Regions from separate parts of the Staphylococcus dromedarii genome, predicted to be linked through region 1. Evidence: predicted binding sites of a transcription regulator. Region 1 holds the regulator's gene; the other holds the start of a gene.
The links. The regulator Rex, encoded in region 1, represses fermentation and respiration genes when NADH is low (regulators of the CRP and FNR family bind a similar motif). The targets are predictions, from matches to a motif close to TTGTGAAATATTTCACAA.

Region 1 (3,981 bases):
CCAGCTAATGTTTTGATTAGCGTGGACTTCCCGATACCATTTGGCCCAATGACAGCGATATGATCGCCTTTTGACACTTCGATGTTAATAGGGCGCGTAATCGGTGATCCGTAACCGACTTCAAGTTGACGGATGTGCATGACATCGTTACCTGTATTACGATCAAAATCAAATCGGATATCAGCACTTCTTGCGTCTAGCATTGGTTTTTCAATACGTGTCATTTTTTCTAGAACCTTACGTCGGCTTTTTGCCATGCCACTTGTAGAAGCACGTGTGATATTTTTCTTAACAAATGTTTCTAAACGTTTAATCTCATCTTGTTGACGTTCATATTCTGCTAATCGCTTTTGGTAGTATTGGTCACGCTGGGCAATAAACTTTGCATAATTTCCAACATAATGTTTTACTTCACCTAAAGAAACATCATAAATTTGTGTCACGATTTTATCTAAGAAGTAACGGTCATGCGAAATGATCACAATAGCACCTTTGAAAAACTTTAAATAGTCTTCCAACCATGCAGTCGTCTCCATATCCAGATGGTTTGTCGGCTCATCAAGTAACAATAAATCAGGCTCACGTAACAACATTTGTGCCAGTGACAGACGTGTTTTTTGCCCACCACTAAAGTCATTAACAGGGCGATTATAATCTGATTCTGTAAAATGCAGGCCGTTCAGCACCGTTTTTATTTTACGCTCATAGTCATAGCCGCCTAGTTTTTCAAATTCATTCGAAATGGTTTCGTAACGATTCATATGTTCTTGATAAGCATCCGTATCATAGCGATCCGCGTGTTGTGCAAGCCAATCTGTCTCTACTTGCATCTTCTCACCCAATTGTTTGAGATGCTCAAATGGTTGTAACATCTCATCAAACACTGTGTTTTGTGTATTGAGTGTCATTTGTTGAGTGAGATAACCCATTTTTAAGTTTTTAATTTTTGAAATGTGGCCACTTTCATATGATTCCACACCAGCAATGATTTTCATTAATGTTGACTTACCAGCACCATTACGGCCGACAATGCCAATGCGTTCACCTGTTTTGACTTCAAAGTTTACATCGTCAAAAATGGTCTCACCATCAAAGGACTTCGAAATTTGACTGAGTTGCATTAATATCATGTGAGGATGCTCCTTTCATTAACATATATTGTACAATAAATTATTTGCCTATCAAAATGTAAATGTTTCTTTCTGAGACAAAGTCAGTTATAATAATACTGTTATACTGTGAAATGTATCACATGTGTTTTTAGAAATATTTTTGGAGGACTGTGTAATGGCTAAAGAAACGGTGAAAATTCCAAGAGCAACCTTGAAACGCTTACCTTTATATTATCGTTTTGTAAACACGTTAAAAGCTAAAGGTGAAAATCGTGTGAATTCAAAAGCAATCAGTGAAGGATTGAATATTGATTCAGCTACGATTAGACGTGACTTTTCGTATTTTGGTGAACTCGGCAAAAAGGGATATGGCTATAACATTGACAACCTTCTAGACTTCTTCAAATCAGAATTAAGTGATGCAGAAGAGATCCACATTGGCATTGTAGGTGTCGGTAACCTCGGACATGCATTGATCACTTATAACTTTTCCATCCATGATGATATGACAATTACAGAAGCATTTGATATACGTCCAGAAGTAATCGGTGAAACGGTTGGTAACGTCGTTGTTAAACCAATGTCAGACATGACAGATATTATTAAGAAAGAAAAGCTTGAAGTCGTAATTATCGCCACACCAGAATCAGCTGCACAAGCAGTCACAGACCAACTTGTCGAAGCTGGTATCAAAGGGATTCTTAACTTTACACCAAAACGTGTACAAGTACCAAAGAGTGTTCAAGTACATCAAATTGACTTAGGCGTAGAGCTTCAATCGTTATTATTCTTTATGAAAAATTACAATTCAACAATTAAGGCATAATGCATTCTAAGGCATAATGCATTCAACATAGATCATTGAATATGTAAGAAAATAGCCATCAAAATTCAGAAACTTGAATTTTGAGGTTTTTTTTATGCTTTTTTAAGGATGAGATTATGAAAGGAGTGGTTAGAATTCCAGTAAAATCAGAGCAGGAAATAAAAAGAATTCCTAAATGGTGTAGTAGTTGATTGATATGTGTCTACATCTACTACATATCTAATTACTTTTACAGGGACACGACGAAAACTTTATGTTCCCAGTTCTGTTGAGAATTCTACTTCTTGAACACTGAAATTGTACAGATTGATCATGCCTTTTGTTATTTCCATCGATATGTAATAGAAAAATGTACAATTTTACACAATCTCTTGCATTTTCATATTATATTCTTTACAATTCTTATATTATTAATCGGAAATAGGAGGTTGACGGAATGCTTTGGACTATTATTAGTGGTTTAATAGTTGGATCATTATTAGGGTTTGTGATGCAGCGTACACGTTTTTGCTTAACAGGTGGATTCCGTGACATGTATGTACAAAAAATAATAAAATGTTTTATGCCTTACTCATTGCAATATCAATTCAAGCAGTCGGCATTTTTGCATTACAATCAGCAGGTTTGATTACAATTGATAATGGATCATTCCCAATTGTAGGAACAATCGTTGGGTCATTTATCTTTGGGATTGGTATTATTTTAGCTGGTGGTTGTGCAACGGGTACTTATTATCGTGCTGGTGAAGGTCTAATCGGTAGCTGGATCGCATTAGGTTTCTATGCCTTATTTGCAGCGATTACCAAATTTGGTGTTTTAGCACCGTTGAATGACAGTTTACAAAGTACAACAGTAGCAAATGCAGATATGTCTACTTCTACAGGTATCCCTTATTGGGTATGGTTAGTACTTCTTGTTGCAATCACAGTATTTGTAGTGGTTAAAACATTGCGTAAACCAAAACCTACAATTGCTGTACCAAAATTAAAACAACGTTATACTGGTGTACGTCATTTATTATTTGAACGTCGTTATCATCCATTTGTTGCGGCGATTGCAATAGGTCTTATCGCGATGATTGCTTGGCCAATGAGTGGTTCAACAGGTCGTGATGGTGGACTTGGTATTACAACACCATCTGCACACATCGTTCAATTTTTAACAACAGGGAATGTATCAGTATTAGACTGGGGCGTTTTCCTTGTACTTGGTATTTTAGTTGGTTCATATATTGCAGCGAAAGGTTCACGTGAATTTAAATGGCGTTTACCGGACATTAAAACAATTCGTAACAGTGCCATCGGTGGTACATTTATGGGATTTGGTGCAGCCGTTGCAGGCGGATGTTCAATCGGGAATGGTCTTGTTGCTACAGCAGCATTATCTTGGCAAGGCTGGATCGGATTAGCATCTATGATTTTAGGAACATGGTTTATGAGTTACTTCTTATTTGTCAAACCATTACGTGCAGCACGTCAACAAACACAAAGTGTAAAAGCACAGTCAGTCAATGCATAATATAGAGTTAAAGGAGATATAAACTTGGTCTATGAATTAGGTACAGTTGGAATGGTATGTCCGTTCCCATTAATCGAAGCACAAAAGAAAATGGAAGAACTTGCTGTTGGTGATGAGTTGAAAATTGATTTTGACTGCACACAAGCAACAGAATCAATTCCGAACTGGGCAGCAGAACAAAACTATCCAATCACAAATTATGAGCAACTTGGTGATGCGTCTTGGACAATCACTGTTCAAAAAGCTTAATGATTTAATAAAATGATAAGAGGCTCTTGCATGATATCACACATGTACGAGCCTCTTTTTTGCGTTTAAAATGCCGCTATTAATATGATGATTTATGAATTGTGAAAACTTGTCACAACTTAGAAAAGTTCGCTTGAAAGAACCACAAGATTTAGCGAATTTTTAGGTAGGTTTATGTTAGAATAACAATTGACATAGTGAGGTGAAAGAGATGAACATTCGAGATATTGCGGAACTAGCTGGTGTCTCAAAAAGCACGGTTTCACGCTATTTGAA
Region 2 (3,981 bases), 320 kb from region 1:
CCCAGATGCAAGCTTAATGGTTGATGTACCACTTGCATTCAAATTACACGTATTACTTGGCTTTTCTATTATGGCATGTTGGCCTTTCACACGACTTGTTCACGTGTGGAGTGTTCCGTTGACATATGCAAGCCGTAGTTATATCATTTATCGTAAACACAAAAATTAATATGGAGTGATGACCGTGAACCAGATTGATTTTTCACAACATGATTATCAAGATGAGTTAGACAGATTACGTCACAAATATCAATTTGACTTTGCCGGAATCGCACTACCTACTGAAGATCATGTTGGCACAAAAATCAAATGGAGATACGTGTCAGGTAACTTGAACGAAAGATATCAACGCATCGAATTGCGCTATGGCCGAGGTGTTGCCGGTAACGTTATGAAAACGGGCAAACCAATGATGATTCATGATGCAAATGACGAACAGATTCAAGTTGCACTGTTCAATTATCCTATCTTGATAAGCGAACAACTCACTTCAATGATTGCAATACCGCTTTGGCACAATCATCGTGTCAAAGGGGTGTTGTTATTTGGTCAACGTGATAATGTTCCACTCCCAAAAGTCGTGAGAAATGTCTCAGAGATTAACGGGATTGGTGGCTTAACAAGCGAGGATAGAGTGGTGCGATCATGATAAAACAACAAAACAATACAAAAGAACTTTCATCTTTTTTAAGCGCTTATTATCATCAAACATCAGAAATGATCATTTTTATAGATGGTGAGGGAAAAGTAATCTATATGAATGAAGCGGCTGAACGTGTGATATCACCAGAGAATGACTTAAGTGGGGTATCTAATACGATTTGTGGTCGTTGTGAAGGATATACGAATGAACATGCATTACGGACATGTTATAACTGTTTCCTTAAATCTGAAGACTTAGGGAACACAGCTTTCCAAGTGTTTATGAAGACGACTGACAACAAGGTAGAGCCGTTCACTGCAACGTATCAAACCATTGATGAAGAGAATGATATTAAAGCCTTCACATTACAAAATGTGACGCCACAGATTCAACGACAAGAAAAATTATACCAACGTAACATGATTCAAAAGACAATCGCAGCACAAGAGAATGAACGCAAACGTATCTCACGTGAATTGCATGACGGTGTCGTGCAAGAGCTCATCAACGTGAGTGTCGAGTTGCGTCTTTTGAAGTATCAACAAGAAATGGGTTCTTTACTCGATGGTGCGAAAAACATCGAGGGCTTAATGACTAAGCTGATTGATGATATTCGTAACTTATCTTTAGAGCTCAGACCCTCTTCATTAGACGATCTTGGATTGGATGCGGCATTCAAGTCTTATTTTAAACAGCTTGAATTAAACTATGGATTGGTTGTGAACTATCAATTTGATATGATGCCACAACGTTTTGATAGTGAAATAGAAACAGTCGTGTATCGTGTCGTACAAGAAGCTGTATTTAATGCCATGAAATATGCTGGTGTGGATTCAGTGGATGTATTCGTTAGAAGAACCGAAGACACGTTATACGCAGAAGTATCCGATCAAGGACAAGGTTTTGAACCAAGTGATTCGCCAAAAGGTTCAGGACTTGGATTGTATGGCATGAATGAACGTGCTGAACTGGTTAATGGGCACCTAGATATTGAAACACAAAAAGGTAAAGGTACGATTGTGTCACTTGATGTACCAATTAACCAAAAGTGAGGGGAACAAGCATGAAAATCGTAATTGCAGATGATCACGCGGTAGTACGTACAGGCTTTTCGATGATTTTAAATTTCCAAGAAGATATGGAAGTTGTCGGAACTGCTGCAGATGGGGTTGAAGCGTACCAAAAAGTCATGGAACATGAGCCAGACGTACTTATCATGGATTTGAGCATGCCACCGGGTGAGTCTGGATTGATTGCAACAAGTAAGATACTCGATAGTTTTCCAAATACAAAGATATTAATTCTCACGATGTTTGATGATGAAGAATATCTATTTCATGTCTTAAGAAATGGTGCGAGTGGTTATATTTTAAAAAATGCACCAGATGAGCAACTTTTATTAGCAATTAGAACTGTATATAAAGGTCAAACTTATATTGATCCTAAAATGACAACATCATTGGTGAAAGAGTTTGTACAGTCTTCAAATGATGATGCTTACTCCAATGATCCATTTAAGATACTTTCTAAGCGAGAACTTGAAATTTTACCATTGATTGCGAAAGGGTATGGTAATAAGGATATTGCTGAAAAACTTTTTGTATCTGTTAAAACGGTAGAAGCGCATAAGACACGTATTATGGATAAACTCGATTTAAAATCGAAACCAGAACTTGTTGAATATGCATTGAAGAAGAAACTGCTTGATTTTTAAGCGTCATATAAAGCAATTTTGTCTGTGGTTACACAAACGAGATTGCTTTTTTATTTGTGTCATTTTTGTGTTAGGGGATACCCCGTTAAGAGTATAGGGGAAGTCCTTATGTTATACATTTCACAATAACGGTACACTGAGAGTGAACAAGCGTATCTAAAGCAAAAAGCAGCAAAACTCTTTTTGATACAAGAGATATATTAAAGAAAAAGGTGAGTCAATTATGGATAAGTCAAAAGCTGGTTTGCAGTTAGGGCTTCAAACGCTCAGCTTAGTTGCTGGGTTCATGGCATGGACAATCATTGCGCCATTAATGCCATTTATTTCCCAGGACATTGAAATAACAAGTGGTCAATTATCAATTATCTTAGCCATCCCTGTTATTTTAGGTTCTGTATTACGTGTACCATTCGGTTATTTAACAAATATCGTGGGTGCCAAATGGGTATTCTTTACAAGTTTCGTTGTATTATTAGTCCCAATTTTCTTATTAAGCCAAGCGTCAACGCCAGGTAACTTAATGTTTGCTGGTTTCTTCCTAGGTGTAGGGGGCGCGATCTTCTCAGTAGGTGTTACATCAATTCCTAAATACTTCGCTAAAGACAAAGTCGGTCTTGCAAATGGTATTTACGGTATGGGTAACTTAGGTACAGCGGTGTCAGCATTCTTAGCACCACCAATTGCAGGTATTATCGGTTGGCAAAACACAGTAATGAGCTATTTAGCAGTGATGGTTGTATTTGCATTGATTATGTTCTTCTTAGGTGACGGAAATGAGCCTAAAGTAAAAGTACCTTTAGTAGAACAATCACGTATTTTATTGAAAAACTACAAATTGTACTATTTAAGCTTCTGGTACTTCATCACATTCGGTGCATTCGTAGCATTCGGTCTTTTCTTACCGAACTTCTTAGTAGAACATTTCGGTGTAGACAAAGTAGACGCAGGTATTCGTACAGGTGTATTCATCGCTATCGCAACATTACTTCGTCCAATCGGTGGTATGTTAGGAGATAAATTTGATGCGGTTACAATGTTAAAAGCATTCTTCACAATCATGATTGTGGGCGCCTTAATCATTGGTTTATCAGATGGTATCTTCTTATTCACAGTTGGATGTTTAACAGTCAGTGTTTGTGCCGGTATCGGTAATGGTCTTATCTTCAAACTTGTACCACACTACTTCTCAAAAGAAGCAGGTGTTGCAAATGGTATCGTGTCAATGATGGGTGGTCTTGGCGGATTCTTCCCACCACTTGTTATTTCAGCAGTATCATCAATGACAGGCAGCAGCAACTTAGCATTTATCTTACTTGCTATTTTCGGTGTTGTAGCATTATTAACAATGTTCAACTTATCTAAACGCGAAAAAACAGCAGGTGTTCAATAATAATTAAGAAGCACCGTATTTAACAGATTTTGTTAAATACGGTGCTTTTTTCAATTTATGAATTTAAAAAGTGTTTTTGAATAATTGTTGATAAAACAATCGGCAATTCTTCAAATGCACTTTGTTGATGAATGCGTTCTGTGACTTTATGAGCGTCTTTACCAATAGGACCACAATTTAACAAGGGTGCTTGAATTTTTTCAATAGACTGGAATGGAATAGAATACGTTTTAT

Region 2: MUA88_RS09790 (nitrate/nitrite transporter) is a predicted target of Rex. The motif match lies at 2,466-2,483, and genes of this name have one in related genera.

Annotation. Positions count from the first base shown of each region.
Region 1 covers NZ_CP094718.1:1,630,739-1,634,719, reverse strand. Annotated here, with positions in the region: gene abc-f (ribosomal protection-like ABC-F family protein) at 1-1,130, opposite strand, end outside; gene MUA88_RS08115 (redox-sensing transcriptional repressor Rex) at 1,288-1,938, shown strand; partial or broken gene MUA88_RS08110 (YeeE/YedE family protein) at 2,375-3,456, shown strand; gene MUA88_RS08105 (sulfurtransferase TusA family protein) at 3,481-3,705, shown strand; gene MUA88_RS08100 (LacI family DNA-binding transcriptional regulator) at 3,917-3,981, shown strand, end outside.
Region 2 covers NZ_CP094718.1:1,949,866-1,953,846, reverse strand. Annotated here, with positions in the region: gene narI (respiratory nitrate reductase subunit gamma) at 1-169, shown strand, start outside; gene nreA (nitrate respiration regulation accessory nitrate sensor NreA) at 185-649, shown strand; gene MUA88_RS09800 (sensor histidine kinase) at 646-1,695, shown strand; gene nreC (nitrate respiration regulation response regulator NreC) at 1,707-2,357, shown strand; gene MUA88_RS09790 (nitrate/nitrite transporter) at 2,581-3,747, shown strand; gene MUA88_RS09785 (M20/M25/M40 family metallo-hydrolase) at 3,803-3,981, opposite strand, start outside.